3 regions of the Vibrio cyclitrophicus genome follow, and region 2 is predicted to be linked to each of the others. Evidence: predicted binding sites of a transcription regulator. Region 2 holds the regulator's gene; each other region holds the start of a gene.

Evidence for each region. The regulator CRP, encoded in region 2, controls carbon source genes, mostly activating them, when cyclic AMP is high. The targets are predictions, from matches to a motif close to TGTGANNNNNNTCACA.
Region 1: a site for CRP is predicted at 3,303-3,318, ahead of recB (exodeoxyribonuclease V subunit beta). Genes of this name have one in related genera too.
Region 3: a site for CRP is predicted at 6,911-6,926, ahead of deoD (purine-nucleoside phosphorylase). Genes of this name have one in related genera too.

Annotation. Positions count from the first base shown of each region.
Region 1 covers NZ_AP025480.1:2,549,522-2,559,978, reverse strand. Annotated here, with positions in the region: gene recC (exodeoxyribonuclease V subunit gamma) at 1-2,987, shown strand, start outside; gene recB (exodeoxyribonuclease V subunit beta) at 3,415-7,089, shown strand; gene recD (exodeoxyribonuclease V subunit alpha) at 7,086-9,326, shown strand; gene OCW38_RS11320 (hypothetical protein) at 9,444-9,635, opposite strand; gene argA (amino-acid N-acetyltransferase) at 9,915-10,457, opposite strand, start outside.
Region 2 covers NZ_AP025480.1:294,922-305,378, forward strand. Annotated here, with positions in the region: gene OCW38_RS01305 (aminodeoxychorismate/anthranilate synthase component II) at 1-508, shown strand, start outside; gene OCW38_RS01310 (aspartate aminotransferase family protein) at 973-2,184, shown strand; gene astA (arginine N-succinyltransferase) at 2,292-3,311, shown strand; gene astD (succinylglutamate-semialdehyde dehydrogenase) at 3,351-4,808, shown strand; gene OCW38_RS01325 (DUF1338 domain-containing protein) at 5,020-5,811, shown strand; gene crp (cAMP-activated global transcriptional regulator CRP) at 5,989-6,621, opposite strand; gene OCW38_RS01335 (phosphoribulokinase) at 6,861-7,730, opposite strand; gene OCW38_RS01340 (YheU family protein) at 7,808-8,020, opposite strand; gene OCW38_RS01345 (hydrolase) at 8,119-9,126, opposite strand; gene OCW38_RS01350 (TIGR02444 family protein) at 9,398-9,868, opposite strand; gene OCW38_RS01355 (ABC transporter ATP-binding protein) at 9,865-10,457, opposite strand, start outside.
Region 3 covers NZ_AP025481.1:1,322,447-1,332,903, reverse strand. Annotated here, with positions in the region: gene OCW38_RS20690 (DUF3302 domain-containing protein) at 1-27, opposite strand, end outside; gene OCW38_RS20685 (DMT family transporter) at 341-1,249, shown strand; gene OCW38_RS20680 (GGDEF domain-containing protein) at 1,261-2,841, opposite strand; gene OCW38_RS20675 (hypothetical protein) at 2,841-4,310, opposite strand; gene OCW38_RS20670 (hypothetical protein) at 4,497-5,966, opposite strand; gene deoD (purine-nucleoside phosphorylase) at 6,084-6,794, opposite strand; gene OCW38_RS20660 (L,D-transpeptidase family protein) at 7,142-8,113, shown strand; gene OCW38_RS20655 (Lpp/OprI family alanine-zipper lipoprotein) at 8,296-8,562, opposite strand; gene OCW38_RS20650 (DEAD/DEAH box helicase) at 8,924-10,255, shown strand; gene OCW38_RS20645 (SGNH/GDSL hydrolase family protein) at 10,409-10,457, opposite strand, start outside.

The DNA.
Region 1 (10,457 bases), 1.2 Mb from region 2:
TGCAAGATCACCCCTGGCAGCCGATTTTGTGGCAAGCTCTTTATGAGCAAACTCTCTCTCAAGGGCAATCAAAATACCACCGTGGCAACTTGTATCACGACTTCATTGAAGCGTTAGCCAAGCAACAAGGTCAGCTGCAGCATCTGCCTAAGCGCCTGTTCGTGTTTGGCATATCATCTCTGCCTCCTCGCTACATGGATGCACTGAAAGCGTTAGGTGAGCAGATTGATGTGCATTTGATGTTTACTAACCCTTGCCAACATTACTGGGGCGATATTCGCGATCGTAAATACTTGGCAAGAGTCGAAGCTCAGCGCCGTAAGCAGTTTGCGTTAGTTGATGGTTTACCTCAGCTAGAAGGTGAAGTATCACCATTGAAAGATGGTATTGAAGCCAACGTTGAAGATGAACTGCACACCAGCCAAGCCGTGGGTAATAGCTTGTTGGCGTCTATGGGTAAATTGGGCAGAGATAACCTGTTTTTGCTATCTCAATCAGATAGCGAAGAGCACGAGTTCTTTATTGATGTTGATAGGGATAACCTGCTGCATCAACTGCAAGCCGATATTCTCCAGTTAGAAGAGCATCAAGACGACCACATCTTAGATTCCAGCAACCATAAACAGGTGGTTGAGCTTGGCGATCGCTCTCTAACCGTGCACGCTTGTCACAGCCCTATGCGCGAGGTTGAAGTCCTTCATGATCAGCTGTTGGCGATGTTTGATGCCAATCCGACACTGAAACCACGCGATATCATCGTGATGGTGTCTGACATTAATGCTTATAGTCCAGCGATTCAGGCGGTATTTGGTAATGCTCCGGGTGAGCGTTATATCCCTTACTCGATCTCTGATAGAACCGCCGATCAAGAAAGCCCAATACTAACTGCCTTCATGCAGTTGGTCGCGCTACCGAACACGCGTTGTTTAGCCTCTGAGTTGTTAGAGCTATTAGAAATCCCTGCAATGATGACACGCTTTGGTATTGACGAGTTTCAGTTCGAGCAAGCCAAGCAATGGGTTGAAGAAGCGGGTATCCGTTGGGGTGTTGATGCTTCAACGGCGACAGAATTTGATCTACCTGCGACCGAGCAAAATACTTGGCTATTCGGCATTCAGCGCATGTTATTAGGCTATGCGATGTCGGACTCTGCAGGTTTATTTGAAACTGAACACTCTCCGATTGCCGCTTATAACGAAGTTCAAGGCATTAACGCCGAACTTGCTGGTAAGTTAGCGCACTTTATCGATCGTATTGCCCATTACCGTCAACGCTTAACTGAAACACAATCTATCGATATGTGGCGTGAAACCTTGCTGCAAATGATTGATGATTTCTTTGCGGTTGAGCTAGAAGGCGAGGTGGTACTCAAATCGATTCGTGATGCACTTTCGCAACTGAATGAACAACTTGACGATGCCTTGTATGAACAAGAATTGTCGCCAAGCATTATCTACCAGTACCTCAATAATAAGCTATCTGGCGCTCGTATTAGCCAACGTTTCTTAGCGGGCCAAGTTAACTTTTGTACCTTGATGCCGATGCGTTCTATTCCGTTCAAAACCGTCTGTTTGTTAGGTATGAATGATGGTGTTTACCCTCGCTCAATGCCGCCAGAAGGTTTTGATCTAATGAACGGACGCACACGACCGGGCGATCGTTCTCGTCGTGATGATGACCGCTATCTATTCTTAGAGGCGATGTTGTCGGCGCAAGAGTGCTTATACATCAGCTATGTCGGCCGTTCAATTCAAGATAATACCGAGCGAGTGCCGTCGGTATTGGTTTCAGAGTTAATTGAGTACTGCCAACAGAACTACTGCTTAAGTGAAGACCAATCCCTACCAAGTGATGATTCAGGTATCAAGCTGACTCAAGCGATCAGCTTTGAACATACCATGACACCATTTAGCCCTGCAGCCTTTACTCAAGGTGACGCAAACCATGTGCTGAGTTACGCCAAAGAATGGCTTCCTGCGGCTAACCGTTCCGGTGAACGTAGTGGTGAATTCAATCGTGCCTTGGATGACTATTTGTTGGGTGCAACGTACCCGTTGGAACTCGACTTGGTTGAGTTACAGCGTTTTTGGCGTTTGCCAGTGCAGTACTTCTTTAATCGCCGTCTAAAAGTGGTGTTTGAACCGCCACTTCCTGTGATGGAAGACGATGAGCCGTTCGTACTCAATGGACTAGAGAGCTTCCAGCTTAAAGATGCGCTGCTGCAAGTGTTGCTGGACCATCCTGAAGGTGCAGATGAAGCGGTGCGCCTGTTTGTCTCTGAGCAAAAAGCACAGGGTCGATTACCGGTCGGCGCCTTTGGTGATATCGAATTTGAAACCAACCGTGTTCAAGCGGAAGACTTAGCCAAAGAAATTCGATTTGTGAGCGGATCACCGCAGCAAGATCTCGAAGTGAATATCGAATTTGATGTGTTAGGCGAAGGCAAACCTGTTCGTTTGATGGGTTGGTTAACTAAAAACTATCAATCGGGTCTAGTTCGTTTCCGTAGCGGTAAAATACGCTCTCAAGATTATTTGGCAGCGTGGATTGATCATCTATGTTGTGCAGTGATGGGACATGGAAAAACGACCCATATTATTGGCTACGACAGAAAAGAAGGCGTGGTTCACCAAACGCTACAACCTATTGGCGATGCGCTTCAGGCGAAGAGTTTGCTGGCTGAGTTAGTACGACTGTTTTATCAAGGCATGACAGCACCACTGCCTTACTTCCCGAAAACCGCGTTAGCTGGTGTTGAAGCGGGCTTTAGCCGCGGTAAATGGGTTGATGACGAAGAAAAGTCCCTAAAGAAAATGGCTGATACCTTTAATGACAGCTTCGCCTTTACTGGCGAGGGTCGAGATACTTACATCTCACGTATTTGGTCTAAGTGGGATGATGCTCTGGCTGCTGAGTCGCGAATGTATTCAACGCTTGTGCTGCAGGCCGCAAGACTCGCCGCTGCCGATCTTGAAGATCAGGAATAATCGGCAGTGATCAGCAAGATCACCAACAATATGCTTATCAAAGAGATGCGTTTGAATAAAAGCATGGGAAATAAAGAGTTAGATGTAAACTTGGTGTGCAGGGCTTATAAAATGACGAGAGGAAGTCGTTTATGAGGAATCAAGGTACAGGAAATAAAGTGGCCGCCAGTAAATCATTATTAGTGTAGGGCGTTCGCTGTACGGCCACAGGTCAGAGGGACCATTATTCAGTGGTTCAAAGTAACGCATGAGTATAAAACTCGTAGGCGGTCCTGAACTCGTGGGCGCATAGTAGCGAGGCGATCTGAATTGATCCGTGAGAGAGATCGCACTAACTATTAACAAATTGGCGTAGGACGTAAATTGAATGACATTTTCTACGCTAGGTCACATTTGTAACAACACATTTATCAGAAGGCAGTAAGGCATGACGACTACAAGCAGTGCTCAGGTAATCGTTCCACAAACACTTGATACCATGACGTTTCCACTTCATGGCGCGCGTTTAATTGAAGCATCAGCGGGTACGGGTAAAACATTTACTATTGCTGGCTTGTATTTACGTTTACTGCTCGGGCACGGTACTGCTGCGCCGCAAGGTGATCTGACGGAAGCTACTCGACACCATGAGCCGCTGACCGTAGACCAAATTCTGGTTGTGACTTTTACTGAAGCGGCAACCGCAGAGCTACGCGATCGTATTCGTGCGCGAATCCATGATGCACGTATTGCGTTTGCTCGTGGTCAAAGTGACGACCCAGTGATTGCTCCTCTCTTACAAGCCATCGATGATCATGCTGGTGCGGCGAAAACTCTGCTCAATGCTGAAAGGCAAATGGATGAAGCGGCGGTATACACCATTCACGGTTTCTGTCAGAGAATGTTGACTCAGAATGCCTTCGAGTCTGGAAGCCGCTTTGATAATGAATTTGTGACCGATGAAAGCCATCTGAAAGCACAAGTGGTTGCCGACTATTGGCGTAAACAGTTTTATCCGTTACCCATTCAACTTGCAGGTGAGGTGCGAAATATTTGGGGTTCTCCCGCTTCGTTACTTGCCGATGTAAATCGCTATCTGACGGGCTCTCCGCTGAAATTGACGGTAGATGCGATGTCGGGAGACCTGCAAACTCTGCACAATCAAAACTTAGATAAAGTGAAGCAACTTAAGGCGTTGTGGTGTGAATCCGAAGCGGACTTTTTGGCTTTGATTTCTGGATCGGATGTGAATAAGCGCAGCTACACTAAGAAGTCTTTGCCGACTTGGTTAGAAGCCGTCACAGCATGGGCGCAAAGCGACACTCATGATTACCAGTTTCCAGATAAACTAGAGAAGTTCTCACAAGCAACGTTAATTGAAAAAACACCAAAAGGCACTGCACCTCAACACGCAGTTTTCGAAGCGATTGAAGACTTCTTAAATTCTCCAGCAGATCTAAAAGCTCCTTTGCTGGCACATGCGATTACTCATTGTCGAACTATGTTGGCTAAGGCTAAGCAGCAGAAGCAGTGGTTATCGTTTGATGATTTGCTGACTCAGTTATCCGCGTCAATCGATGTGGATGAGCAATCACTGCTGGTGGAGAGAATTCGCACCTTATACCCAGTAGCGATGATTGATGAATTCCAAGATACCGATCCGTTGCAATACAGTATTTTTAGCCGAATCTATTTAGATAATCCGCAATGCGGTTTGTTTATGATCGGTGATCCGAAGCAGGCAATTTACGGCTTCCGTGGCGCGGATATCTTTACCTACATTAAGGCGAGAAACCAAGTTAGTGCTCACTACACGCTGGGGACTAACTGGCGTTCGAGTGCTGACATGGTCAGTGCGGTAAACCAAGTGTTTATGAATTCGGATAGCCCGTTTATCTATGATCAAGATATTCCATTCTTACCTGTCGCAGCCAGCCCATCGGCTGACAAACGCCAGTGGGTGATGAATGGTGAAACTCAGCATGCATTGACCTTTTGGCTACAAGAAGCGGAAGATAAGCCATTACCGAAAGGCGAATATCACAAAGCCATGGCTGAGGCGACGGCGAGTCAAATTCAAACCATTCTGACCACTTCTCAAAATCAACAAGCCTATTTTGATAACGGCAAAAAACAACATGCTGTGAATGCGGGTGATATTGCAGTCTTGGTTCGTACTGGTAGTGAAGGTCGCCTGATTAAGAACGCGTTGTCTGAACAAGGCATTGCAAGCGTGTATTTGTCTAACCGAGATAGCGTTTTCACCAGCTTGGTCGCACAAGATATTCAGCGTTTACTACAGGCGGTGCTGACACCTGAAAATGACCGTGCATTACGCGCCAGTTTAGCGTCGGAGTTGTTTGCTCTGGATGCCGCCTCATTGGATGAACTCAACAACGATGAAGTGGTTTGGGAAAACGTCGTTAACGAATTTCGAGAATATCGTAAGTTGTGGCTGCAACGTGGTGTGTTACCAATGCTTCGCAGTGTGATCAGTAAACGACATCTCGCGGAACGTTTACTGGAAGAAGAAAATGGTGAGCGCTCACTCACTGATTTAATGCACATTGGCGAATTGTTGCAACAAGCAAGGCAGGAACTCGACAGTGATTATGGCTTGCTGCGCTGGTTAGCAGAAGCGATTTCCGATGCTCAAAATGGTTTAGGTGGCAGTGAAGACGACATTCAACGCCTTGAATCAGAAAGAAACTTAGTTCAAATTGTTACTATTCATAAGTCGAAAGGCTTGGAATATGACCTCGTATTTTTGCCGTTCGTGGCGAGCTACCGAGAAGCGAGTGAAGGTAAATTCTACGACCATGACTCAGATACCACGGTACTTGATATTACGGGCAGTGATAGTGCTCTAGCACAAGCGGATAAAGAGCGATTGGCAGAAGATCTACGTTTGATTTACGTGGCGCTTACTCGTGCGGTTTATGGCTGTTTTATTGGTATGGCTCCTTTACGTAAAGGGCGCTCAACCAAAGAGCCGACCGGTGTTCACTTAAGTGCTATGGGCTATTTGGTTCAAAATGGACAGGAGCAAGGTATTGCCGAGTTGCATCAAGCTTTGTTAGTGATTGAGAGTAAGAATTCAAGCGTACTATTGTCTGAAACGCCTACCGCTCACGAACAAGTTTTTGTGCAAACAGAGCAAGTGAGTGACGACTTACAGGCCAGTGAACTCAAGGCTTCAATTGACCGATCTTGGCGTATTACCAGTTACTCAGGCTTAGTCAAACAGGGCAGTCACGGCGCGAGCCATGATGCGACCATTGAGGTGTCTGGTTTCGATATCGACTCAGCGGATGAACAAGACGAGTCGGAATTGATTGAACCGGAACGTTCTATATTCTCGTTCCCTCGCGGTGCTCGCCCAGGTACCTTCTTACATACCTTGTTTGAGGATGTTGAATTTACCGAGCCAGCAACCAGCGAACATAACACGCAAGTAATCACTCACTTATTAGAATCAGAGCAATACGAAATAGAGTGGTTACCTGTACTTCAACAACTGGTCGATACGGTGCTGAACACCGCGTTAGATGGTAAGGACTTAAAGCTAAGCAAGAAAGACTCAACGCAACGATTGGTCGAGATGGAGTTCTTGTTGCCGATAGAAGTGTTGGCCGCATCTGAGCTCAATCAAACCATTCAGTATCATGATCCCTTGTCGGCCAAGGCGGGCGACCTAGGTTTCCAAACCGTGCAAGGCATGCTGAAAGGCTTCATCGATTTGGTGTTTGAGCATCAAGGTAAATACTACGTGCTCGATTGGAAATCGAACCATTTAGGTGATGATGTTGCCGTCTACCATGGTGAAGCATTGAAATCGGCGATGGCCGCCCACCGCTATGACCTGCAATATCAAATCTATGCATTGGCGCTGCATCGTTTCTTACGTAGTCGTGTTGCCAATTACAGTTACGAACAGCATTTTGGTGGGGTTTATTACTTGTTCTTAAGAGGAATGGACGGACAATCTCAACAAGGTATTTTCTCGGCTAAACCAACCTTGGGTTTGCTCGATGAAATGGATCAATTGATTGACGGTAAAGTGATAGACAGACGTTCAGCACAATTGAATGACGATGAAACTGGACAGATGGGGCTTTTATAATGACAACGACCACTAATACCAGCATAGAGACAGCGAACTCAGTTAAGCCAGTTTCACTTATCCCTGAGCAACTCATGGATGTATTAAAGTTCCTCGCTGATAAGGGCTCAATTCGTCAGTTGGATTATCAATTTGCCCGTTTTATTGCTCAGCAAGCAGCGGCTCACTCTCAAGAAGTCGGTTTTCTCGCAGGGGTGGTGAGCCATGAATTAGGCAAGGGGCATATCTGTACTCAGCTTATACAGCAGTATACGGTAGGCCCTGAACAAACGGCGGATCTTGCTCAGTTACTTGGGTTGTACGGTGAAACGGCACTGCAACTGAATCAAAAGTTATTAGGTATTGATTGGGTGGCGGTACTTCAATCGTCAAACCTAGTTGGTACAACTAATGATTGCGTTAAGCCGCTGATGTTTGATGGACAGCGAGTTTATTTACAGCGCTATTGGAACTACGAAGTTGTGTTGGCTGAAACGTTAAACCGTCTAAGTAATCCAGTCGAGTTCAATATTGAACAGAAGAAGGCGCTCACTGAAACGCTGAATCAGTTATTCGCACGCAGTTATCACTTTTTGTTTAACGCATTAGCCAAGGCTGGTTCGAGTCAACAAACCTCTCAGGTGTTACGCCAACAGTTGCTGTGTGACCATCTCGATATCGTTGATGAACAGGCTCTAGATTGGGGCGCGATCGACCAAGTGATTGTTCAAGCCAAGCAAGTAATGGATCTAGAGGTGTTGGATAGCCTAGTGCCGTTATCCGTCTGTTTGAACTGGCAAAAGGTCGCAGCAGCAGTGGCGTTAAGTCGTCGTTTTGCTGTGATTTCTGGTGGGCCGGGTACTGGTAAAACGACCACGGTAACCAAATTACTGTCGGCTATGGTCGAGCAATCGTTAAGCCAAGGTAAAACACCGACGATCAAGCTGGTGGCACCGACAGGTAAGGCGGCGGCACGTTTAACAGAGTCGATTGGCAAAGCGATTGAGCAGCTGCCTTTAGCGCCTGAAGTAAAAGCCAACATACCAACGGAATCGAGTACTTTACACAGATTACTCGGCGCGATCCCTAATCGAGCGGAGTTTAGACACAACCGACGTAATCCACTTCACCTTGATATCTTGGTGGTGGATGAAGCTTCGATGGTCGACTTATCCATGATGTATAAGCTGGTGGATGCACTCCCTGAACACGCAAGGCTTATCTTGTTGGGGGATAAAGACCAACTCGCTTCCGTTGAAGCGGGCGCGGTGTTAGGTGATATCTGCTCGTTTAATTCAACAGGCTACAGCACAGCGCAAGGTAATTTGATTGCAGAGATGACCGGTTTTGACGCGATAGCTAATACAGGGCAGGTCAAAGCTGGATCGGTTAACCCTCCTGCGATTGCAGATAGCTTGTGTATGCTGCAGAAGAGTTATCGTTTCGATGCTCGTTCAGGTATCGGGCAGTTGGCAAAAGCAATCAATAACGGCTCTGCTAATCAGGTCGATCAAGTGTTTGCTAAAGGATTTGGAGACATTGAAAATCACCCGCTGTCGAGTGATAGCTATAACTTGATGCTGCGTACCTTAGTTAATGAGTATGGTGAGTATCTCAATAGAATGAATGTTCCTTTAAACGAGCTAGAGACTCAAGAAGCGCGAGCTAAATCGGTTCTCGATTTGTTCAGCAAATGTCGATTGCTGTGCTCTGTTCGTGAAGGCGATTTTGGTGTTAAAGGTTTGAATAACAGGATCGAAAGGGCGCTAGCAGCAAGACGTTTGGTGAATCCGCACAATGACGAATTGTGGTATCACGGGCGACCAGTAATGGTAACGCGTAATGACCATGGTTTAGGTTTATATAATGGTGATATTGGTATCTGCATGCTTGAGGCCGATTCCAGTAGTGCTTCTTATGATATTTCCCATTCAATAGCTGCGAGTTCTGCGCCTAGATTGAAGGTGTATTTTGAATTGCCGGATGGCAGCGTGAAAGCGGTGCTTCCAAGCCGAGTTCCCGATCATGAAACGGCTTATGCGATGACGATTCACAAATCTCAGGGTAGCGAATTTGATTTGACCTTAATGATCCTGCCGCCAGATTTTAGCCCCATTCTAACGCGAGAGCTTATCTATACCGGTATTACGCGTGCAAAGAAACGATTGATGATGTTCAGTGATACCAATGTACTAAAACGTGGTATTAAAGTGAAAACAGAGCGAGTTAGCGGTTTAGGAAGTCGTTTAACCGGCTAATGAGTTGTTCACTTCAACTGTTAGTGGGTTCTAGTGAGGGGCATCGCGAGGGGTAACGCAGCTAAATGGCTAAAAGGTAGTACATAAAGCAACCATCCCTGGTCGCTTTGAGCGTTATTAAGAATCTGTTCCTAAAAACGCTCGAGTAAATGATATATGGTTTATCTTGTATTTGGCTTGGCAGTTCAAGATAAACTCTTTTAGATTCTCGCTCACAGGGAAAACGCAGTGTACGTCTAAACCTTCTAAGAATTGGTTATCAGCCATATCCCAAAAACTTTGCAGCGAATTACAAACAATGGTTCTCATATCAATGTTGCTCTTTTTGCTGTTTATATTAACGCTCAACATATTGATGTCGTGTTAAACGTTAACGGGGATAGCAATCCGTGCAGTGACCTCCTCAATGTTACAGGTTCAAACATTGGGGGTATTCCAATAAAAACGTTTGTTCATATCCATAAAACGTGCAAATTCTATACAATTATTGGTGTGAGTTAAAGTGCATACTTGATAAAACTCATATAGTAAACGATTACATTTGCAATTATTTTTGGATCAAAGTGAGATTTCGATCTGAATTTTTAATTATACGTTCAATGCTAAGATTTTTGAATTTCGTTGATAGTTATAAAGCCCCTGCTTTTCCATCGGTAATTCATCAACCCCAATCTCGTAAAACCCTTGTTCGCGGAACCAATGAAGGCTGTGCGTGGTAAGAACAAATATCTGGTCGATATCTCGAGACTTGGATTGGTGACGCATGTAATCCAGTAGCAATTGACCACGGTTCCCATCTCGATAATCAGGGTGGATAGCGACGCACGCCATCTCTGCCATGTGATCTTCTGGATACGCATAAAGCGCAGCGCACCCAATAATAAGCCCGTCTTTTTCAATAATGGTAAAGCGATGGATCTCCTGTTCTAACTGCTCTCTTGAGCGACGAACTAAGATACCCTGTTCTTCCAGGGGCCGAATGAGATCAAATATGCCACCAATATCATCAATCTGAGCTTGTCTTACTTGCTCAGCACTTGCCATCACGACTTGGGTACCAATACCGTCAAAAGAGAACAGCTCTTGGATTAACGCGCCATCGACCTTGTAACTGATTAAGTGGCAACGTGG
Region 2 (10,457 bases):
CACTGTGAAAGTTGTTCGCAACGATGAGATTGATATTGCGGGTATCGAATCGCTGAACCCTAGCCATCTTGTTATCTCTCCGGGTCCTTGTACGCCGAATGATGCGGGAATCTCTCTGCAAGTCATTGAGCACTTCGTGGGTAAGTTGCCGATCTTAGGTGTGTGTCTTGGTCATCAAGCCATTGCTCAAGTCTTTGGTGGTGAAGTGGTGAGAGCCAGACAAGTGATGCATGGTAAAACCTCTCCGATCCGTCATAACGGTAAGAGCGTTTTTCAAGGTCTCAATAATCCTCTGACTGTGACTCGTTACCACTCTTTAGTGGTGAAAAATGGTACGCTCCCTGACTGCTTTGAACTCACTTCTTGGACAGAGTTTGAAGATGGCAGTATGGATGAGATCATGGGTTATCAACACAAAACCTTGCCGATTGATGCCGTCCAATTTCACCCTGAATCGATTAAAACAGAGCAAGGACACCAGCTTCTTGCTAACTTCTTAGCGCGTTGAGTGTTTAAATTTGGCTTTTCATTCGTTCAAATAAGCCAGTTAAACGTATTACCTCGTTCGTTAAGCGTTTTAATTCGGGCGCGCCGCGTCTTCATCCCTCTGACGCCGATCACTTTTTATAACATTTCTCCCTCTTCAGGCTAAGTTTTTAGTCTATGCAATATTATTCGCCTTATTTCCTCTCGAACCCCTTATACCGCTGTACCAGTAAGGCTTTGCTGTTGATGGATAGACGTTTAGTTAAAAAAAGCTTCATAAAACAGATTGTTTGATGCATAAATAGTCATAGGTAGTGACGTTTAGCTGGTTGTTAGGGATGGCTAAAGAATAATCTACTATTGAAAAGGTTAATTAAATGTAAATATAATGCTGCAGCGGGATTATGGCGGGACAAAATATCTTTATCTCACTTATGAACCATTACGCTTATTTGCGAAGCTTGCGGTATCGAGAAGGAATGTACGATGACAGTGGAAAATAATGTAGAACGTAGTCTTTTTAATGAGGTGATGGTGCCTTGTTATAACCCAATGGAAATGATCCCGGTAAAAGGGGAAGGCGCACGCGTTTGGGACCAACAAGGCCGAGAGTATATCGACTTTGCTGGCGGTATCGCTGTGAGCTGCTTGGGTCACTGTCACCCAGCAATGGTGAATGCCGTAACTGAGCAAGCAAACAAGATTTGGCATCTGAGTAACGTGATGACCAACGAACCTGCACTTCGTCTAGCGAAGAAGCTAACCGACGTATGTTTTGCAGAAAAAGTATTTTTTGCCAACTCTGGCGCAGAAGCGAATGAAGCAGCATTGAAGTTGGCTCGTCGTTGGGCGGCAGATGTTCATGGCCCTGAGAAGTCTGAAATCATTGCATTCAAACAAGGTTTCCATGGTCGTACTTTCTTTACTGTAACTGTAGGTGGTCAAGAAGCTTATTCTGATGGCTTTGGTCCTAAACCGGGCGATGTAACTCACCTGCCTTACAATGATATTGCCGCGCTAGAAGCGCACATCTCTGATCGCACATGTGCAATCATGATGGAACCTCTGCAAGGTGAGGGTGGCATCATCTCTCCAACCTCTGAGTTTGTGAACACCGTTCGTGAGCTGTGTGACAAGCACAATGCGCTGCTTATTTTTGATGAAGTGCAAACAGGTAATGGCCGTACGGGCAATTTTTATGCGTATCAAGGCCTAGGTGTGACACCTGATATCTTAAGTACAGCAAAATCACTCGGTGGTGGTTTCCCTATCGGCGCGATGCTAACAACGACTGAACTCGCGACACACCTAAAAGTCGGTACGCACGGTTCAACATACGGCGGTAACCCACTAGCGTGTGCCGTTGCTGAAGCGGTTGTTGACGTCGTTAGCCAACCAGAAACCTTAGCTGGCGTAAAAGAGCGTGAAGAGCTATTTCGTGACGGCTTAGCTAAGATTAATGACAAATATCAAATATTCAGTGAAGTTCGTGGTAAAGGCCTATTATTAGGCGCTGCACTAAATGACGAGTGGCAAGGACGTGCACGTGACGTATTAGTAGCAGCAGGCGAACAAGGCTTGATGGTATTGGTTGCGGGTGCAAACGTGGTTCGTTTTACGCCATCACTGGTTATTACTACACAAGAAATTGAAGAAGGCTTATCAAAACTAGACAAAGCAATCGCTACGCTAGTTTAGCCTAAGCGGCGTCATAGGAATGATCGCCATTAGAGCGATCCCATGACGTTTTGCTAAAGGCCCAAGCTTCTGGTTTTGGGCCTATTTTGCATCTGGAGGGAATATTGATGCTAGTTGTTCGCCCAATTAAACTATCTGATTACGACGCGTTGCATACCTGCGCTGTTGAGTCAGGACATGGATTCACATCTCTTCCGGTTAACGAAGAACTGTTAACCAATCGTATTACTCACTCTGAATACAGCTTCGCGAAACAAGACGTGACCGAGCCCGGTGATGAAGGCTACCTGATGGTTGGCTACGATACCGAAACCGGAGAAGTGGCGGGTACGACCGGCATAGAAGCCTCGATTGGCTGGGATGTACCGTTTTATTCTTACCACATCAGCAAAGTAGTCCACTCATCACAAAAGCTAGGCGTGAACAACGTCGTTAAGCTACTGACTTTCGGTAATAACTACACCGGGTGCAGTGAGATCTGTACGCTATTTTTGCGTCCAGATTTCCGTGGCGGCTTGAACGGTCGTTTGATGTCGAAGTGTCGGTTTTTGATCATGGCGGAACACCCAGAGCGTTTCTCAAAAACGATTTTTGCTGAGATGCGTGGTGTATCGGATGCCGAAGGCAACTCTCCTTTCTGGCAATGGCTGCAAGAGCACTTCTTCTCGATTGATTTCACGCTTGCTGATTACCTAACCGGTATTGGTAAGAAAGGCTTCATTGCTGACCTAATGCCGAAGCTGCCTATCTACGTGAACCTACTGAGCAAAGAGGCTCAGGCGGTGATTGGAGAGGTACATGATAATACGCGCCCTGCACTTAAGTTGCTGGAACGTGAAGGTTTCACTAACCGAGGCTACGTTGACATCTTTGATGCGGGGCCAACGGTTGAATGTGATTTAAGAAACATTGAATCGGTACGTTATGCGATTCGTGCTCAAGTAAAAATTGCAGAGCACTCCAGCTCTAAAGACTTCCTAATTGGTAATACCTCGTTCGAGAACTTCCGCGCAGTCGCTGCGAAAGGTGCGTATGACCAAGCAAGTGACACAGTGATTTTATCATCTGAAGTAGCAAGCGCTCTTGAAGTAAAAGAAGGCGAATTCGTTCGCATGTTAGCTCAGTAAGAGCAGCGATTATCTGTCGAAGATTTTAAGGATAGAAGTATGACTCAGTGGATAGCAGGACAATGGGTGGCAGGTCAAGGTGACGCCATGGCATCAGTAAGCCCATACAATAATGAAGTAGTATGGCAGGGTGATAGCGCAACTCCTGCACAGGTTGAATCTGCAGTAGCAGCGGCTCGTGAAGCCTTCTTAGTTTGGAAAAAACTGAGCTTTGCCGAGCGTGAAGCGATCGTGTTGAATTTTGCTGAGAAAGTTAAAGAGAACAGCGAAGAAATAGCACAAATTATTGCAAAAGAGACGGGGAAACCGATTTGGGAAACGCGTACTGAAGCGGGCGCGATGGCGGGCAAAATTGCTATCTCTATTCGTGCTTACCATGAACGTACTGGTGAAGCTTCACGTGAAGCTGCAGGCAACCAAATTGTACTGCGTCATCGTCCATTAGGCGTAATGGCAGTATTTGGTCCTTATAACTTCCCTGGTCATCTACCTAACGGTCATATTGTTCCAGCACTGCTATCGGGTAATACCGTGGTATTTAAGCCGTCAGAGCAGACACCTTGGACGGGTGAGTTTGCGATGAAACTATGGCAAGAAGCTGGCCTTCCTGCTGGCGTAATTAACCTAGTACAAGGTGCCAAAGAGACAGGTATCGCACTGGCTGATGCTAAAGGCCTTGATGGCGTGCTGTTCACAGGTAGTGCCAATACCGGTCATATCCTGCATCGTCAATTCGCGGGCCAACCGGGCAAGATGCTGGCACTAGAAATGGGCGGCAACAACCCTATGGTGATCAGCGACCAATACGGTGATGCAGACGCAACGGTATACACTATCATCCAATCAGCTTTCATCAGTGCGGGTCAACGTTGTACATGTGCACGTCGCTTGTATGTTCCAATAGGAGATAAGGGCGATCAACTACTGGATAAGCTCGTTGCTGCGACCTTGAAAATTCGTGTCGATCAGCCATTCGCTGAGCCAGCACCCTTCATGGGCCCACAGATCTCTGAAGCTGCGGCTAAGTTCATTCTGGACGCACAAGCGAATCTGCAATCGTTAGGCGGTGTAAGTCTAGTAGAAGCAAAAGCGGGTCAAGCGGCGTTTGTTTCTCCTGGTATTATCGACGCAACCAACATTGCTGAACTGCCGGATGAAGAGTACTTTGGTCCATTGCTACAAGTGGTCCGTTATCAATCGCTAGAGCAAGCGGTTGAGCTAGCTAACGACACACGCTTTGGTTTATCTGCTGGCTTAGTATCAACAGATGATTCTGAATGGGAATACTTTGTTGACCATATCCGTGCGGGCATTGTTAACCGTAACCGCCAGCTAACAGGCGCAAGTGGCGATGCTCCATTTGGTGGTCCAGGTGCTTCGGGCAACTTACGCCCAAGTGCTTACTACGCGGCTGACTACTGTGCTTACCCTATGGCTTCAATGGAAGGTGGCGAAACTCAACTTCCGGCAACGTTTAGCCCAGGTATTGAGCTTTAATTTAGGCTAATGAGTCTTAGGCTTATGCGTTAAGTTTGAAATAGGAAGCGGTGCTATCGCTTCCTTTTTCCATCACGCCCAACACCTAGATTGGGCAGTAGATAATAATAGAAAAGTATGTCACAGGCTGATGGCTGCTGACTCTGTGTCTCAGCCTCTCCCTTTCTAATCCAAATTACTAGCTTGCTAGAACCTCTGACAAGGAGTCACCATGACGCCCGATCTACTCTTTAAATCACTTTGGGACGATTACATTCACAGGCTTTGTCCATCGGCTGAGAAAGTACATCACTTGCTGAAAGAAGACGAAGCTCTGATTAATGATCACATTGCACTGCGTACTTTCAATGTTGCTCCGCTAGGTATTGAAACATTGGCTAAGCCTTTCCTTGAGCTAGGTTATAAAGCGTGTGGCGATTACTTGTTTGAGAGTAAGAAGCTAGTCGCGAAGCATTACGAGCACCCAGATCCAAATCAACCTAAAGTGTTCATTAGTGAGTTGAAGGTCGAAGAGTGTTCAAGTGACTTACAACAGATCGTTGCTAAATTGGTTGAGCAAGTCGACGTAAGCAAGCTTCAAGGCCATGAATTCTTATTTGGTGGTCGTCTATGGGACTTGAGCTTCGCAGATTTCCAAGTGCTTGCAAAAGAAAGTGAATACGCGTCTTGGCTCGCAGCTCATGGTTACGGTGCCAACCACTTTACAGTGAGCGTTAATCAACTCGATGCTTTTGATGAAGTGCAGGCAGTGAATGATTATTTGAGCGAATCAGGCTTCACGATCAATGCATCTGGTGGCCAGGTTAAAGGCTCTCCAGAGGTCTTATTAGAGCAATCATCAACAATGGCAGATAAAGTCCCAGTTTCATTTGTTGAGGGCAATGAGATGATTCCTGGAGGCTTCTATGAGTTCGCTAAGCGTTATGCGATGGCTAATGGTGAGCTTTATACCGGTTTTGTGGCAGCATCGGCTGACAAGATCTTCGAAAGCACTAACGGTTAAAGAAAGATACGAGTACGGACTTTACCCTAAAGATGCAGATAGGCTTCGCTTCGAGAGTGTTTGCGCTTCGAAGCTGTAGGTGTTTCATTCGTATTTTCTTTGTAGATCTTTAGAAAACAAAAAAGCCACCAAATTTGCATTTGGTGGCTTTCAAATTTTAGGCTCAGTTAATCGAGATTAACGAGTGCCATATACCACGATAGTTTTACCGTGTGCAGAAATTAGGTTCTGCTCTTCTAGCATCTTCAAGATACGACCAACTGTCTCACGAGAACAACCAACGATCTGGCCAATCTCTTGGCGAGTGATCTTGATTTGCATGCCGTCAGGGTGAGTCATTGCATCTGGTTGTTTTGCTAGGTTTAGTAGCGTTTGTGCGATACGACCAGTTACGTCAAGGAACGCTAAGTCACCAACTTTTTGGCTAGTTACTTGTAGACGGTTTGCCATTTGCGCTGATAGACGCATTAGGATGTCTGGGTTCACTTGGATAAGTTGACGGAATTTCTTGAAAGAAATTTCAGCTACTTCACAAGGAGATTTTGCACGAACCCAAGCTGTACGCTCTTGGTCTTCTTCGAATAAGCCTAGCTCACCGATGAAGTCGCCTTGGTTTAGGTAAGAAAGAATCATTTCCTTACCTTCTTCGTCTTTGATAAGAACTGCCACAGAACCTTTAACAATGTAGTACAAGGTTTCTGCCTTTTCACCAGCATGAATCAAAGTACTTTTTGATGGGTACTTATGAATATGACAGTGTGAAAGGAACCACTCTAATGTTGGATCGGTTTGAGGTTTACCTAGAACCATAATATCTCACTTCCTCTGCAGGGTATGCTTGCCGCTTTCCGTATTTTAGCTAAGCCTGGATTGACTTGTAGGATAAGAGCACTCGTTGAGCGCTGCAAGCTATCTTGTGTTTCGTTTAAGAATAGTATCCTTTTTCAGGTACTATTTCTTGATTTTAATCGTGACCAAGCTACGATTTTTTACGCAAAATTGTGCACATGATCACGGTATGAAAAGTAATCAACCAGAATGGTGCTCTGTTAACCAATTTTTCCGGTTTCGATGAGTTGTTGTAGGATCGGCCTTACAATGAGCTCCATAGCAAAACTCATCTTCCCTCCTGGTACCACAAGCGTGTTGTGGCGAGACATAAATGAGCCATCAATCATAGCTAAAAGGTAAGGGAAATCGACGTTTTTGATGCCGCGCAAACGTATAACAACGAAGCTTTCGTCTAAACTTGGGATCCCTTTAGCGTTGAGAGGGTTTGATGTGTCTACCGTTGGAACACGCTGAAAGTTGATGTGAGTACGCGAAAACTGAGGAGTAATGTAGTTAAGGTAATCATCCATCGAGCGAACAATCGAGTCCATTACTGCTTCACGAGAATGACCACGATCGCGTGTGTCGCGAACGAATTTCTGGATCCATTCTAAGTTGACGATAGGTACCATGCCGATCAGCAAGTCGACGTGTTGAGAAACATTGATATCGCCATCAACCACACCGCCGTGCAGGCCTTCGTAAAACATCACATCTGAATTTTCTGGGATCTCTTGCCATGGCGTAAAGGTGCCTGGCATTTGATTGTAAGGAACGGCTTCATCGAACGTGTGCAGGTAGCTACGTACCTTGCCTGTACCTTCGTTACCGTATTTACGGAAGAACTCTTCTAGCGCACCAAAGTCGTTGGCTTGTGGACCAAAGTAGCTGATGTGCTTACCTTGCTCGCGCGCTTTACGGATCTCGACATCCATCTCTGGTCGAGTGAAGCGATGGAAACTATCCCCTTCAACCCAAGCGGCCTTCACGTCCATCATATTGAACATTTTACGGAAGGCTTCTGAGGTGGTGGTGGTGCCGGCTCCTGATGAACCCGTCACCGCAATAATTGGATGTTTAGCGGACATGACAACCCTTGTCTTTTGAGTAACTTACTTGTTAGCAATCGTTTACCACTATAACACGGCTCCTTTATGAGCGCAGCCTAGAAGCGTTTTGTGACTTGAATATCAACGGTTTCATGCAGCTCAGAAAATACGATACTGACTTCTCCTGAGGCTAATTGATGTTTCACTTGGTCAATCTTGTTTTGCAATGAAACCTCTACATCACCGTAGTCTGTACCTTCACGCAGCACGAACTCTTTGATGAGGTTTTCCAGTGTTTCTGGTGCAATGTCTTGCCATGGGATGATCATAAATACTTCTCTCTTTTATATTCATAAATAGGTTTATTGATGTGTTGATTACTGCGTCTAGTGACGTCTACCACTCAGTCCTTAAAAAGGCTCGGTCATTATGCCGAATCTTGGATACTTTCATAGTAGGCTGGCAATGCTTCTTCTAGCCAAAACCTGGGCTTGAGCGTGCTACCGGTAATGAACCCCACATGGCCACCTTTCTGAAACAAGCGATAATCAATATTGTCTGGTAGTACGAATTTTGGAATAACATCATCAGTCATGAAAGGATCGTCTTTAGCATGAATGATCTGAGTCGGTAGCTTAATCTTATTCAGTTTTGGAAGCGCTGAACATTGAGCATAGTAGTCTTGAGCATTCTTAAATCCATGCAGAGGCGCAGTGATCCTTTCATCAAACTCATACAGTTTGTCTATTTTTTTGATGGTTTCAGCGGAGATACCTATTTTTTCTTGTAACAGCTTAACCTTTTTCAAGGCATTCGATTTGAGTGAGTTGAGCAGGTATTTTTTATAGAGCCTAGAGAAGCCTCTTTCAATACGACTGGAGCAGCAAGCTAAATCAAAAGGAGCAGAAACTATCGTTGCCGCCGACAGTAATGGGTCGTCCGCATACTCAGCCAAGTAGTTCGCCAGCATGTTTCCGCCTAGAGATATACCAACCGCAACCTTTGGGTTATTGGGAAATTGCGCGTGTAAGTGTCGTAGAAAGAAACGAGCATCTTCTACTTCTCCTGAATGGTACGCGCGAGCCAAGCGATTCGGTTTTCCGCTGCATCCTCTAAAGTGCATCATCACGGATAACCAACCATCTTTAGCAAACGCATTCATCAGTCCATTGGCGTAAGGGCTTTCAAAGCTGCCTTCCAAACCGTGGAATAGAACGAAAATGGGCTTATTATTCGCATCTCCTCTGCTTTTATTATCACTATTGGGGCTATCTCCCTTCGGGTCCTCGCTCCATGCAAGGTCGAGGAAATCACCGTCGGGAGTTTCTAAGGTTTGCCATTGAGGATCAAATAACGCCTGCTTTCTAATAAACCGTGGCACTAAGGTTTGTAAGTGCGGATTAGAGAGACCAGCCGCTGCGGTAAATATTGTCATAAAACAGTCCATGCTTCTTTTATGGGCTTTGATAAAGTGTTGAGCTTTTAGTGAAACGCCCATGTTTTTATTTGAGCTTGGTTGATTCTCGGCATAAGCGCAAGAGTTTCACTCATACAGGTTACAAAACAGGTTGTAGGTAACTGGTTGAATACTATCGAGGTTAAGCTCTATATATTGCTAATAATCCGAGCCACCATCGCGTGAACACGAAGAACGATAGTCCCCAATAAGCTTGGATCTTGATCTAACAAAAGGAAAAGGGAATGCCTTAGGGCTGAGGGGCTGGTTCAGAAAAAGCAACATAGAGGTTTTCTGCCCCTAATAATCGACAGTATTGAAAAGCGAGAGGCGCTTGTTGGTTTGCGAAAAGCTGAAGAGAGTTTATGTAGTCGACGAGATCAGATTGTTGTTGTTTCTCTAGTTGTAATTCGAACTGTAAGGCTTCACGGTAGAGTGAATCAACAACGTGTGCTTTGAGATGCTTACGTAGCTCTCGATAACTATGAAGCAGGGTTTCAGAGCGGCTCAAGCACTGTTGAACTTTGTGCCACTCTTCTTCGGCAAAAGACAATTGCTGCTCATCAAGCCATTTGAGCAGCAGCAGTAGATTGACGTTGCCGTGAAACTGGTTTTGTAAAGCTAGGCACGCATCCTTTACACCACGCACACTGTAATACTGAAGGCTAAATTGCCATAGTCGTTCCAGTGTTAGTGATATTGGGGCGTGCTCTGGGCTCATAAGCTATCCATATCCTGTTCCATCTGCTCAAGCTCTTCTTGAGTGGACATCCAATCCATTTCAACTTCTTCTAGCTGTGACTTACTGCTCGCTTGGAGAGCGAGTACTTTATTCAGTTTAGCCTTATTTTCAGCTTCATACAGTGAAGTGTCGGATAATTCTTGCTCGGCTTCTTCAAGAGCCAACGTTAATTTATCCATCTGCTTTTCAAATTGACTCAGCTTTTTACGAATTGGTGCCGTTAGTTTACGGAACTCTGCTTCTTTACGTTTCTGATCTTTTTTTGCTGCCGCACTGTTGGCGCCGTCTTTTGCTGGTGCCAATGCTTGTGCTTCTTTGCGTTCAACTTTCTGCTGTTCGGTTAGCCACTTGTAGTAATCGCTTAGGTCACCATCAAACGGTGCAACTTGACGGTCGTGTACCAAATACAAATCATCGGTAGTCGCACGGAGTAGGTAACGGTCATGCGATACGATAACCATTGCGCCTTCAAACGTCTGCAATGCAAACGTCAGCGCCTGACGCATGTCGAGATCCAAGTGGTTGGTTGGTTCATCGAGCAGCAAAAGATTCGGTTTTTGCCATACTA
Region 3 (10,457 bases), on a different replicon from region 2:
GCCGAGCGCAAAGTAGTCTAAAAACATAACAGATCCTTGTAATGTTAGATATTAGTTATAAATATACTACGCTATCATCCAAGTAATTGTTATAAAAATGATTTATCGAGTTGAAAATAATGTGTGTTCGCTTCTAATGTGAGCATAATAGTTATTGGTTTTTATAAAATCCAGTTAGAGGCAAGGTGAGTCGGTGGCTAATTTTAGGTTCGATTAACGCCAAAAAGTGGGTGTTAATATGAAATTTTCAGAATGACAAACCGTAATTAGCCGAATCATCGTAACAGAAATCATGCAGGCTAGGTTGAAATGGCATACATATCACTGAGGATAAATACGGATGTATATAGGTGAACTTGCCGCGATAGGTGCGGCTATTGTGTGGGCGTGTGCGACATGGATTTACGGACAGTTCGGTCATCGCTTCTCTGCGATGCAGTTGAATATTGTTAAAGGCGTCGTGGCTTCTGGCATGATGTTACTTGTGATGCCCCTTATTCCAATGCCAGAGTTTGAAATGAGTGCGAATCACTTTTGGATACTGGCCATTTCTGGTGTCATTGGCATCGCGATTGGAGATAGCGCGTATTTTGCGGCATTAAAAAGAATTGGCGCGAATAAAACCTTGTTGCTTGAATCTTTGGCTCCACCTCTTTCTGGTGTATTGGCATTAATGTTTTTAGGTGCTGCATTGACGTTGCAAAGTTGGCTCGGTGTTGTTATCACGACTTTAGCCGTGACATTTGTCGTTTTTCAGCCGTCTCAGTCTGTGAATGGGGAGGCCGATTCTAAAAACAAAGCACAATGGAGTGGTATTGGATTTGGGCTTGTGGCGAGTGTTTGTCAGGCTTCTGGAGTAGTGATTTCCCATTATGCTTTGGTGGCTGGTGATATTCCCCCATTGTTAGGAGCGCTGATTCGCCTCACGATAGGTGTGTTTGTCGTGATGCTGATTATCCCTTTTGTTGAGAGTAAGCCTTACTCGTCTATGAAAAAAGATTTATGGGAGATGACCAAATTCGACAAGCTGTGGCTTTTAGGGGCAATATTTGTCGGAACATTTTTGGCGCTGTGGCTTCAGCAGGTTGCGTTGAAAAATGCCAACCCAGCAATTGCACAAACATTAATAGCGACCAGCCCTGTCTTTATTTTGGTGATCTATGTGCTCAAAGGGGAAAAGATCTCGAAGCAAAGTGTCATCGGGACACTTGCTGCGTTAGGTGGAATCTCTCTTTTTTTCTATCAGTAGTTTGGCTTAAATTATTCGGTACAAGTTTGATTACGACCGTTAGCTTTAGCTCGGTACAAGGCTTTGTCTGCTCGGTAGAAGGTACGTTGAGTATTCTCTCCCTCGCGGTGTATTGTGATACCAATACTTACGGTTAGACCGCGCTCTCCTAAGATCTCATGCCAGCCGAATTGGAAAATACGTTCTCGATAATTCTCAGAGTGCATTTCCGCTTTATCAAGGTTAGTGTTTTCAAGGATAACTAAGAATTCTTCTCCACCAAACCTAACACATGAAGCTCCTCTAAATTTAAAGTAAGAACGCAGCTCTTGAGAAACGCTAACAATCGCTTTATCACCCACTAAGTGACTGAGTTCGTCATTGATTGATTTAAAGTGGTCAATATCGACAACCATCAATGCGAAAGGTGTCTCGTGTAGGAGCAAGTCTTTGAGTTTTACGTCTAGCCAACGACGGTTGTGTAAACCTGTCAGTGGGTCGGTGAAAACATCTTGTTGTAGTTGAGCCACTGCGTTTTTGTGCTGTTCGGTGGTTTCTTTCAACTCACGATTTTCTTGTTCAGAGAGAATTAGCTTCAGTTGTAGTTCAAATCGCGAAAGACGACGTAGTTGGCTCGAGCCCAGTTCGCTGATAGGGATCTGTTTCATGAGATCCGTTTCAATGCGGTAGCCCTTTTTCTCATAGTTCAATGCTTCTTGAAAGCGGCCTTGGTTCATACACACATCACTCAAGGAGTCGTAGAAGCGCTTTGCGAGAACGGGGGATGAGTATTCATTCACACGTTTGTCTGTGCTCGATAAGATCATGCTTGCGTATTCTTGTTTACCAATAGCACTTAAACAATATGCCGTCTCTAAGCGAGTCATCGTAGCAAGCCAATTTGCTTGAGTATTATTGACTGGATACTGAATCTTAGTCAGACAACGCAGTGCGTCGTGATGTTTCTTCTTAGCGCGAAGCACTTTTGCTTGGTAAAGCAGTATTTGAGCTGTGAGTTGTTTGTCGCTGACGAGAATACTGAGTTCATCACACTCGTTAAGCAAATCACTGGCCGCAGTAATACGATTAAGCAACAGCAAACTTGCCACCATATGAAGCTTAAACTTGAGTCGAAGTGAGCGACTACTTATGGCATGGTCAATACTGTTGATTTTCTGGTAGTAGCGAAGGGCTCTACTGTGATCTCCGTAGGCATCACAGAGGTTGCCCATACCCAAAATAGCCATGACGTATTCATCAATGTAACCGTGTTCAACGGCGATTGACGATGAGCTCACGAATTCATTCAATGCTGAGGTATAATCGCCAATTTCAACCAAGCGGTCACTTAAGCTGGTTTTTACCGTAAGAATGTCTTCGATATCAACAGGCAAGTGCAGAAGGTTTAGTGCATGCCTTAATTCTTCGATACTGGTTTGATTTTGTTGTAATTCAGCGCGATATTCAGAACTGATGATATAACAGTGCGCTTGCTCCGTTTTGGTTGTCGAAACGTGTTGGCGAATATGGTTCCAGAAGATGATCGCTTCTTCACCTGAGACCGATGAAGGATCTAAACCGGCATCGGTGATCTTGCTTAATAGAGTTTCCATCAATTTAGCACCTCGGCATCGTCTTCTTCTAGTTGTTCAAGAGTGAACGGGAACGTCAATATGTCATTGAGGCTGACGGTTGGCTTCGAACCTTTTAGTCCTTTTCTATGCCACGGATAAATTTCAAGCATGGTGCTGAGAGTTTGGAAAGTTTTCTCTGCAGCTTCCCCTTTTTCAGAAAGCATAAGAGCGACTCGCTCTGAACTCAGTCTTGAAATGAAGTCATTCTGATTACACAAGGTATGAGCAATCTCGGTGCAGACATCTAAGTAATCGGTATCGATGTGCTGAAACATAATAATGCTGTGGTTTGAACGTTTGAGCTCTGTTTTAAAGAGCACCAGTTGTTCCCACCAAAAGGTTTCGGAAACGACATGAGAGAGGTGCTTTTCAGGGTCGTATTCATGTTGGCCACGGATACGGTTAATCAATTTTCTTGCTCGCTGTTCAAGTTGGCGCTTTGAATTGCGTGCTTTATCTAGGCCAACGCGGTTGGTTTGCTCTCGAAGCATACCGATAGAATATTGGCGGTATTTTTTAAAGGCGATTAAAGCTGCGTTAAAATCTTGGTTTTCTTCAGCGACTAACGATTGTTGATAACAAATTTGACTGAGTAGTTCACCGTTATCGAATTCGTTTGCAGATTGTTCAGCGAGTTTAAGCAATTCAGCGGCATGTTCGGGCCTTTTTCTCAGAAGCTCTAATCGAGCTCGACTGATATAGGAATGCGCTTTCATCCATACGAGGTTATGCTCAACAGCTAGGCTGTGCGCTTTGGCTGTTGCCTTTTCTGCATCATCTAAACGCTCTAAACCAAGAAGCGCAAGACCTCTGAAATCCCACACCTCGGCATGCCAGGTATTATCTTTATGATCTTTTAAGGCTTCTTCCGCACCATCGAGTACCGACAGCATTTCAACATAGTTATTGAGTAAGTAGTAATCCCACGCGAGCAATATTCTTGCTTTGCCTTCTAACCAACCGATACGACTGTTGTTTGCAACTTTTACGGCAAGTTGGTGTGTAGAGCGCGCTAGCTTGTATTCGTGGGTCATTCGCCAAATGTTGCCAAGACCAATGAGGCATTCGATTTGTATCTCTACCTCATCAACTAGCGCAGATTGTTCTAAGGCGTTGATCCAGAATTGTTGGGCAGAGTAATACTTGGCTTGCCCCCAGAATTGGAGTGCGTGCAGGTGGAGAATTTCAGGGAGAAAAAGATCGGTGTCTAATCGGCTTTGTCGCTTGTAGGCTTCCTTGATGTATTTTAAACCTTTTTGGTAGTCCATTAGGTTCCAGCAACATCTGGCCATCAACATTAATGACTGGATCGCCCCCTCTTCAAACAAAACTTGTTCTGACCTGACGAGACATTGTTGAGTAATCTCAAGGATCACTAACGGTTCAGAATCGACGCGAGTTTTGAGTTGTTCTAATTCTGTTTCAAGAAGGTACTGATTTTTGTCCAAGGCTTAGATCCATAATTATCGAGCATATTGATAACACAATCATTATAAGAGTGTGATTTAGGATAAGCACCAATTATCTTTCCTAGAGCGTCAAAGAAACATCTATCTTTTCCAATTATGGGTGTTACCTCATGTTGTTGCTTTAAAATCAATGAGTTCCCGAATAAATATCTATATGCTTCGCTGCTATGAAAGTAGTTGCTTTAGGGTTAATGGCTGCTCCGCGACACCTAAGCGCTGTGCGGCTGTAAGGCCCTGCTTATCTTGGTAGCACAGATTGTGCCAAGCTCTGAATATATCGAGCAATGGAAGGATGCCCCCAGGACGAAGCTTACGTCTAGGTTCATTGATAAAGCTATCAAATAGCAGTTGAAACCGCTGCTGATAAAACTTAGTTTGCTGAATTGAAGCAGTGTTAAACCACTGTTTTGGCTCTGGATTATTACCTGTTAGGTAGCATATGCCTTTCTGGTTGTCACCTTGATTTGCGATAGCCCAGCGATCACGCCACCAACTCATATGGACGATATCGATTTTTTCAAAACTTTGATCGTCTTGCCAGCCTGAATCTTCTTCAACATACATCAGGTCAATATTTTGACTCTGAATGCGCGGCAAACAAACGCTGAGAGCGGCAGATCTTAGTAATGGATCTTGTGGCATATAAATAGCGACGTGTTTGTTTTCGTCACACATATCAAGCACATGCAAGAAATGAGCATAAGAGGTATAGGGTGGTCGAACTAGCGCGCCTTTAGAAGGGTAGCTGAATGCGGTGAGGTTCCCCATTGGGTCTTCAACGTTACCTCTGGCAAGAATCACTTGGTACTTTTGTTCAATACGCTCTTTTAGCTTATCTGATGGCTGGGGAAGCTCTAGATTCGCTTCTGACGAATGCTCCTTTGATACAAAGCGTGCAACGTCGTCGTAAGGGTTATGATCGACATTCCCAGACGGTTCTTCGTTCTGAGAGTAATTGACGTGCTGACAAAGGATATAACCAGAATGTGCCTCGCCCGTTGCTATCCAAAGGACACCATTATTACTTTGCGGCTGTAGTCGCTGATAATGCGAAGCAAATTGGTAATTTTTTGCATGATTAACCCATCGTGCATCGATCATTGCCAACTTACGACGACAACGACTCGCGATATGGTCAACATGATCATAGAAAGTCTTTGGGTTGATCTCTAATTTTCTGCAGATCTCACGTACGGAATAACCCATGAACAATAAGCCCATGAGGTTCTCTTGAAACTGAAGTTTTTTATTGGATCCAGACCACTTATCAACGAAGGTTGATTGGCAGTCTTTGCATCGATAGCGTTGCCTGTCACCACTATAGCCAAAGGCATGGTAAAGATGTTTATGGGTATGAACCGATAGGCCAAAGTTCTCGCAATCATCATTACGACAAGCAGGAAGGCCATCGCTGTGAAGTTGTCTTAGGCGATGAAGTTCGCTTAACACTTCACGATTGTTAAGTAAGGGGGGGAAAGCTCCACACTCACGACAAACCATCGCTGGACGCTTAGGATTCGCATGTTGCAAAACATATCGTTTTGCATCGCTCAAGCCAAAGTTGTCACACGCCAATGTTTTACAAAAGTTGAGTTGTAATCCATCCGCATCTTTTGGCAGCTTGTCGTTGGACACGATCGCCCCCTCGGGGTTATTTAGGCAGCCAAGCGAACTTGGCTGCGAGGTATTGCGTTTCAATCTATGTATTGTCAAAAACTAGCTAGTGTAAAAGAGATAGCTATTTTCTTTTAATTAGATGTTGATTGCTGTTTCAAGAGCAACGGTCATCATGTCGTTGAATGATTTTTGACGATCTTCTGAACTTAGTTTCTCACCACGGATGATGTGATCAGATACTGTAAGAATTGTTAGGGCTTTAGCTCCTAAGTCTGCAGCAACACCGTAGATACCAGCCGCTTCCATATCAACACCAAGGATGCCTAGTTTTTCCATTTTTTCGAAAAGGTCAGCTTCTGGAGTGTAGAAAAGGTCAGCAGAGAATACGTTACCAACTTTAACTGGAACTTCTTGTGAACGCGCTTGTTTTACTGCTTCTTCTAGCAGACCGAAATCAGCGATAGCAGCGAAGTCGTGGTTGTTGAAACGAATACGGTTTACTTTTGAGTCAGTTGAAGCACCCATACCGATAACAACGTCCATTAGTTTAACGTCGTCACGTACCGCGCCACAGCTACCTACACGAATAACGTTTTTCACACCGTACTCAGCGATAAGCTCATGTACGTAGATGCAGCATGATGGGATACCCATACCGTGGCCCATTACAGAAACTTTCTTGCCTTTGTAAGTGCCTGTGTAACCAAACATGTTGCGAACGTCACAAACTTGCTTCACGTCATCAAGGAATGTTTCCGCAATGTATTTTGCGCGAAGCGGGTCGCCCGGCATAAGTACTGTTTCTGCGAAATCACCAGCTTGAGCATTAATATGAGGTGTAGCCATGGTCGTTCTCCAAAGTTTATGCGGTAATGATAGGAACAGGATTTAATCAATTACCGATTCTGTTGAATTGAATTCGTTTTGTTGAGGCAATATTAGCGAGTTGGAACGAGGCTCCATGAGACTTTAGTCACAAAACAGGTCTACCATTATAGTTTTATTAATATTGATAACCAAATCTGTTGAAAGCTTAAAGGCAATCGATTTTGTTTGGTAAGATCGTTGTATATAAAGAGAAGAACGCGCTGATTGGCTCAAAACAGATTGGCTTTTTAGTTGTAACTAACCGTTGTAGAGACATTTGATCAGCGATAATCTAAACTTTGATAAAAGACAAACCAAGGAATTGTATGTCGTATTGCGCTAACACTACGCCTTTGCACTCTATGAGAACACAGATACGTAAGGTAGCTTTGCCTCTAGTGAGGGTCACCTTGCTTGTGGCGGCGATGGCTTCGTCGTGTGTGTCTGCGGCGACCTTTGAACTACCTCCGGCGGAAAGCCGCATCGTCGGCAGGATACAACAACACGAAGTGGCTGCTGGCGAAACGTTAGCCAACATTGCGAAACAATACGATATTGGCTTTCTCTCTTTAATGGCAGCAAACAAAGGGGTGGATCCTTTTCTTCCTGCAGAAGGCTACGTGTTAAGTATTCCTAGCCGTTTCATTTTGCCTGACACCCCAAGAGAAGGGATTGTCATCAATCTTGCTGAGTTAAGGTTGTACTTTTTTGAGCCGGATAAGAACCAGGTTCATGTTTTTCCTGTAGGCATTGGTCGAGTAGGGCGTGATACACCCGAGATGATCACCAAGATAAGTCAGAAAAGACCTAATCCAACTTGGACTCCTCCCAATTCAATTCGTAAAGAGTATTTAGAGAAAGGTATTGAGTTACCACGAGTGGTCCCTGCGGGTCCTGAGAATCCTCTAGGTGAGTATGCATTGCGACTTGCTTATGGTGCGGGTGATTATCTTATACACGGCACTAATAAAGATTTTGGTATAGGCTTGCGAGTCAGCTCCGGATGTATTCGCATGGAACCGAAAGATATCGAATGGCTTTTTGAACAGGTTAACCGCGGTGAGCAAGTCACAATCATCGATGAGCCGATCAAAGTCTCTTTAGAACCCGATAGAAGCGTGTTTGTTGAAGCGCATGAACCATTGACGCGAAGTGATGGTTCTAAGAAGGCGTTGCAGATTCCGGTTGAACTAAAATGGTGGCTTGAAGATGCTGATTTGCCAAATTCAAAGGCTAAAGCGGTTATTTTTGCTCAAAATGGTGTGCCGGTTGAGATAGCACCACCGCACCATTTGTGACTAAGTTTTAGTTCGAAAGGTTCTTTGAAAAGCATCACTGCTGTTCACTTTCTCTCACTCTTTTTACCCTTTCTTTTTTCTTTATTCCAAATAAAAAACACCACCTCTATTCGGAGGTGGTGCTATCAATTTACTGCATTTTGCGACTGATATAATCTACAGCTTAATTGCGTATGTCTTTATTACTTAGTGTAAGACTCTGCAATGTTGTCGATACGGTCGTTAGCACGATCCGCTTCTTCTTTTGCTGCCATAGCGGCTGCAGATGCTTCTTGAGCCTTCATTTCAGCGGCAGCTTTGTCACTCTTAAGCGCTTCAACTTCGCTGCTTAGTTCAGCAACTTGGTTAGTCAATTGATCCATTTCTGACATTGCAGCTTCTTCTGGCTCAGAAGAACAACCAGCTAAAATGAAAACTGAGGCTGCAGCTGCGATTAACGTCTTATTCATAAGAACTCCTTGCTTATTTATCATCAAAAGATGCGCTATACATTCTTTATCATATAGTCGCTTCATTAATGATTGTAGCGACTAATTTTTTAACTGCAAAAACAATAACTAAAGAAATTGCTAAATTTTTGAGGTAATTAGCTAAGCATCACGTTCTGTCTCATTTATGAGATGGAGAGATTAGAATCGATTTTTGTCTTATTTGGAAGGACTATCCCTTTAGTGTCAATGCATACAATATACTAGGCAACTTGAGATATAAGGATAAATTTACTGTGATCTCTATCCTTATAAAGTACTTTCGCGGTATCATGTCACGTTAAATTAATTTTATTCAATACCATCAAGACTGGAGAGTCCTTTGCACTTTAAAGATTTAGGCTTAGACAACCGCTTACTGAAGAACTTAAAACATTACGACTTCAAGAAAGCGACAGAGATCCAATCAAAAGCGATCCCTGTTGCTATTGCCGGTAAGGATCTATTGGCTTCATCAAAAACGGGATCAGGAAAAACGTTGGCGTTTGTGTTGCCAATGATACACAAAGCATTAAAAACCAAAGCGTTTTCTGCTAAAGATCCTCGTGGTGTAATTTTGGCTCCTACTCGTGAGCTAGCTAAGCAAGTTTATGGCGAACTCCGTAGTATGCTTGGTGGTTTGTCTTACGAAGCCGCACTTATCTTAGGTGGTGAAAACTTTAACGACCAAGTTAAAGCTCTGCGTAAGTACCCTCGCTTTATTGTAGCGACTCCAGGCCGTCTTGCGGATCACCTTGAGCACCGCTCCCTATTTTTAGATGGTGTTGAGACGCTAATCCTTGATGAAGCTGACCGTATGCTTGATTTAGGCTTTGCTCCTGAACTACGTCGTATTGCGAATGCCGCTAAACACCGTCGACGTCAGACTCTAATGTTCTCTGCAACGCTCGATCACGCGGAAGTGAATGGTATTGCAAATGAGATGTTAGACGCGCCGAAGCGTATCTCGGTGGGTGTTTCTAACGAGCAACACTTAGATATCACACAAAAGTTCTACTTGTGTGATCATCTAGACCACAAAGAGGCGATTCTTGACCGTGTATTAGAAGAAGCTGAATACCGTCAGGTTATGATCTTCACGGCAACTCGCGCAGATACCGACCGTCTAACGGAAAAGCTGAACGAGAAGAAGCTTAAAGCGGTTGCACTAAGTGGTAACCTAAACCAAACGCAACGTAACGCGATCATGAGCCAATTTGAGCGCGCGGTATACAAGATCTTGGTAACAACAGACGTTGCTTCTCGTGGTATTGATATTCCAAACGTAAGCCACGTTATCAACTTTGATATGCCTAAGCACACGGAAGAGTACGTTCACCGTGTTGGTCGTACTGGCCGTGCTGGTAATAAAGGTGATGCGATTTCATTGGTTGGTCCAAAAGACTGGGACAGCTTCAAGCGCGTTGAACTTTACCTTCAGCAAGATCTTACTTTCTCTATTTTAGAAGGTTTGAAAGGTAAGTTTAAGGGCATTAAGCCGCGTAAACCCGCTGTTGCTAAAGGCGGTCCAGCGAAGAAGAAAACCAATACTCAAGCTAAGAAAACGCCTAAGAAACCGGTTAAGCGCGATAAGAGCTTCCACAAGAATGTGGCAGTGGGTGATACCGTGTTTATCCCTAAGAAGAAAGTTGCTCCAAAAGCGGACGACGAGTAATCAACTTGCGTGACCTAAAAGCTTAGCTTTGAAAGGTTGATGCAAATAAAAAACCGCCGATGATGGCGGTTTTTTTGTATCTGTACCTTGTGTAAGCCTTAACTTTCGGTACTTACAGGCGGCAACTCATGAGGCTCGATGAGCTCTTCCTCGCTAGAAATTGAACGTTGAGAACGAGTACGCCAAGATATGGTCTGCGATG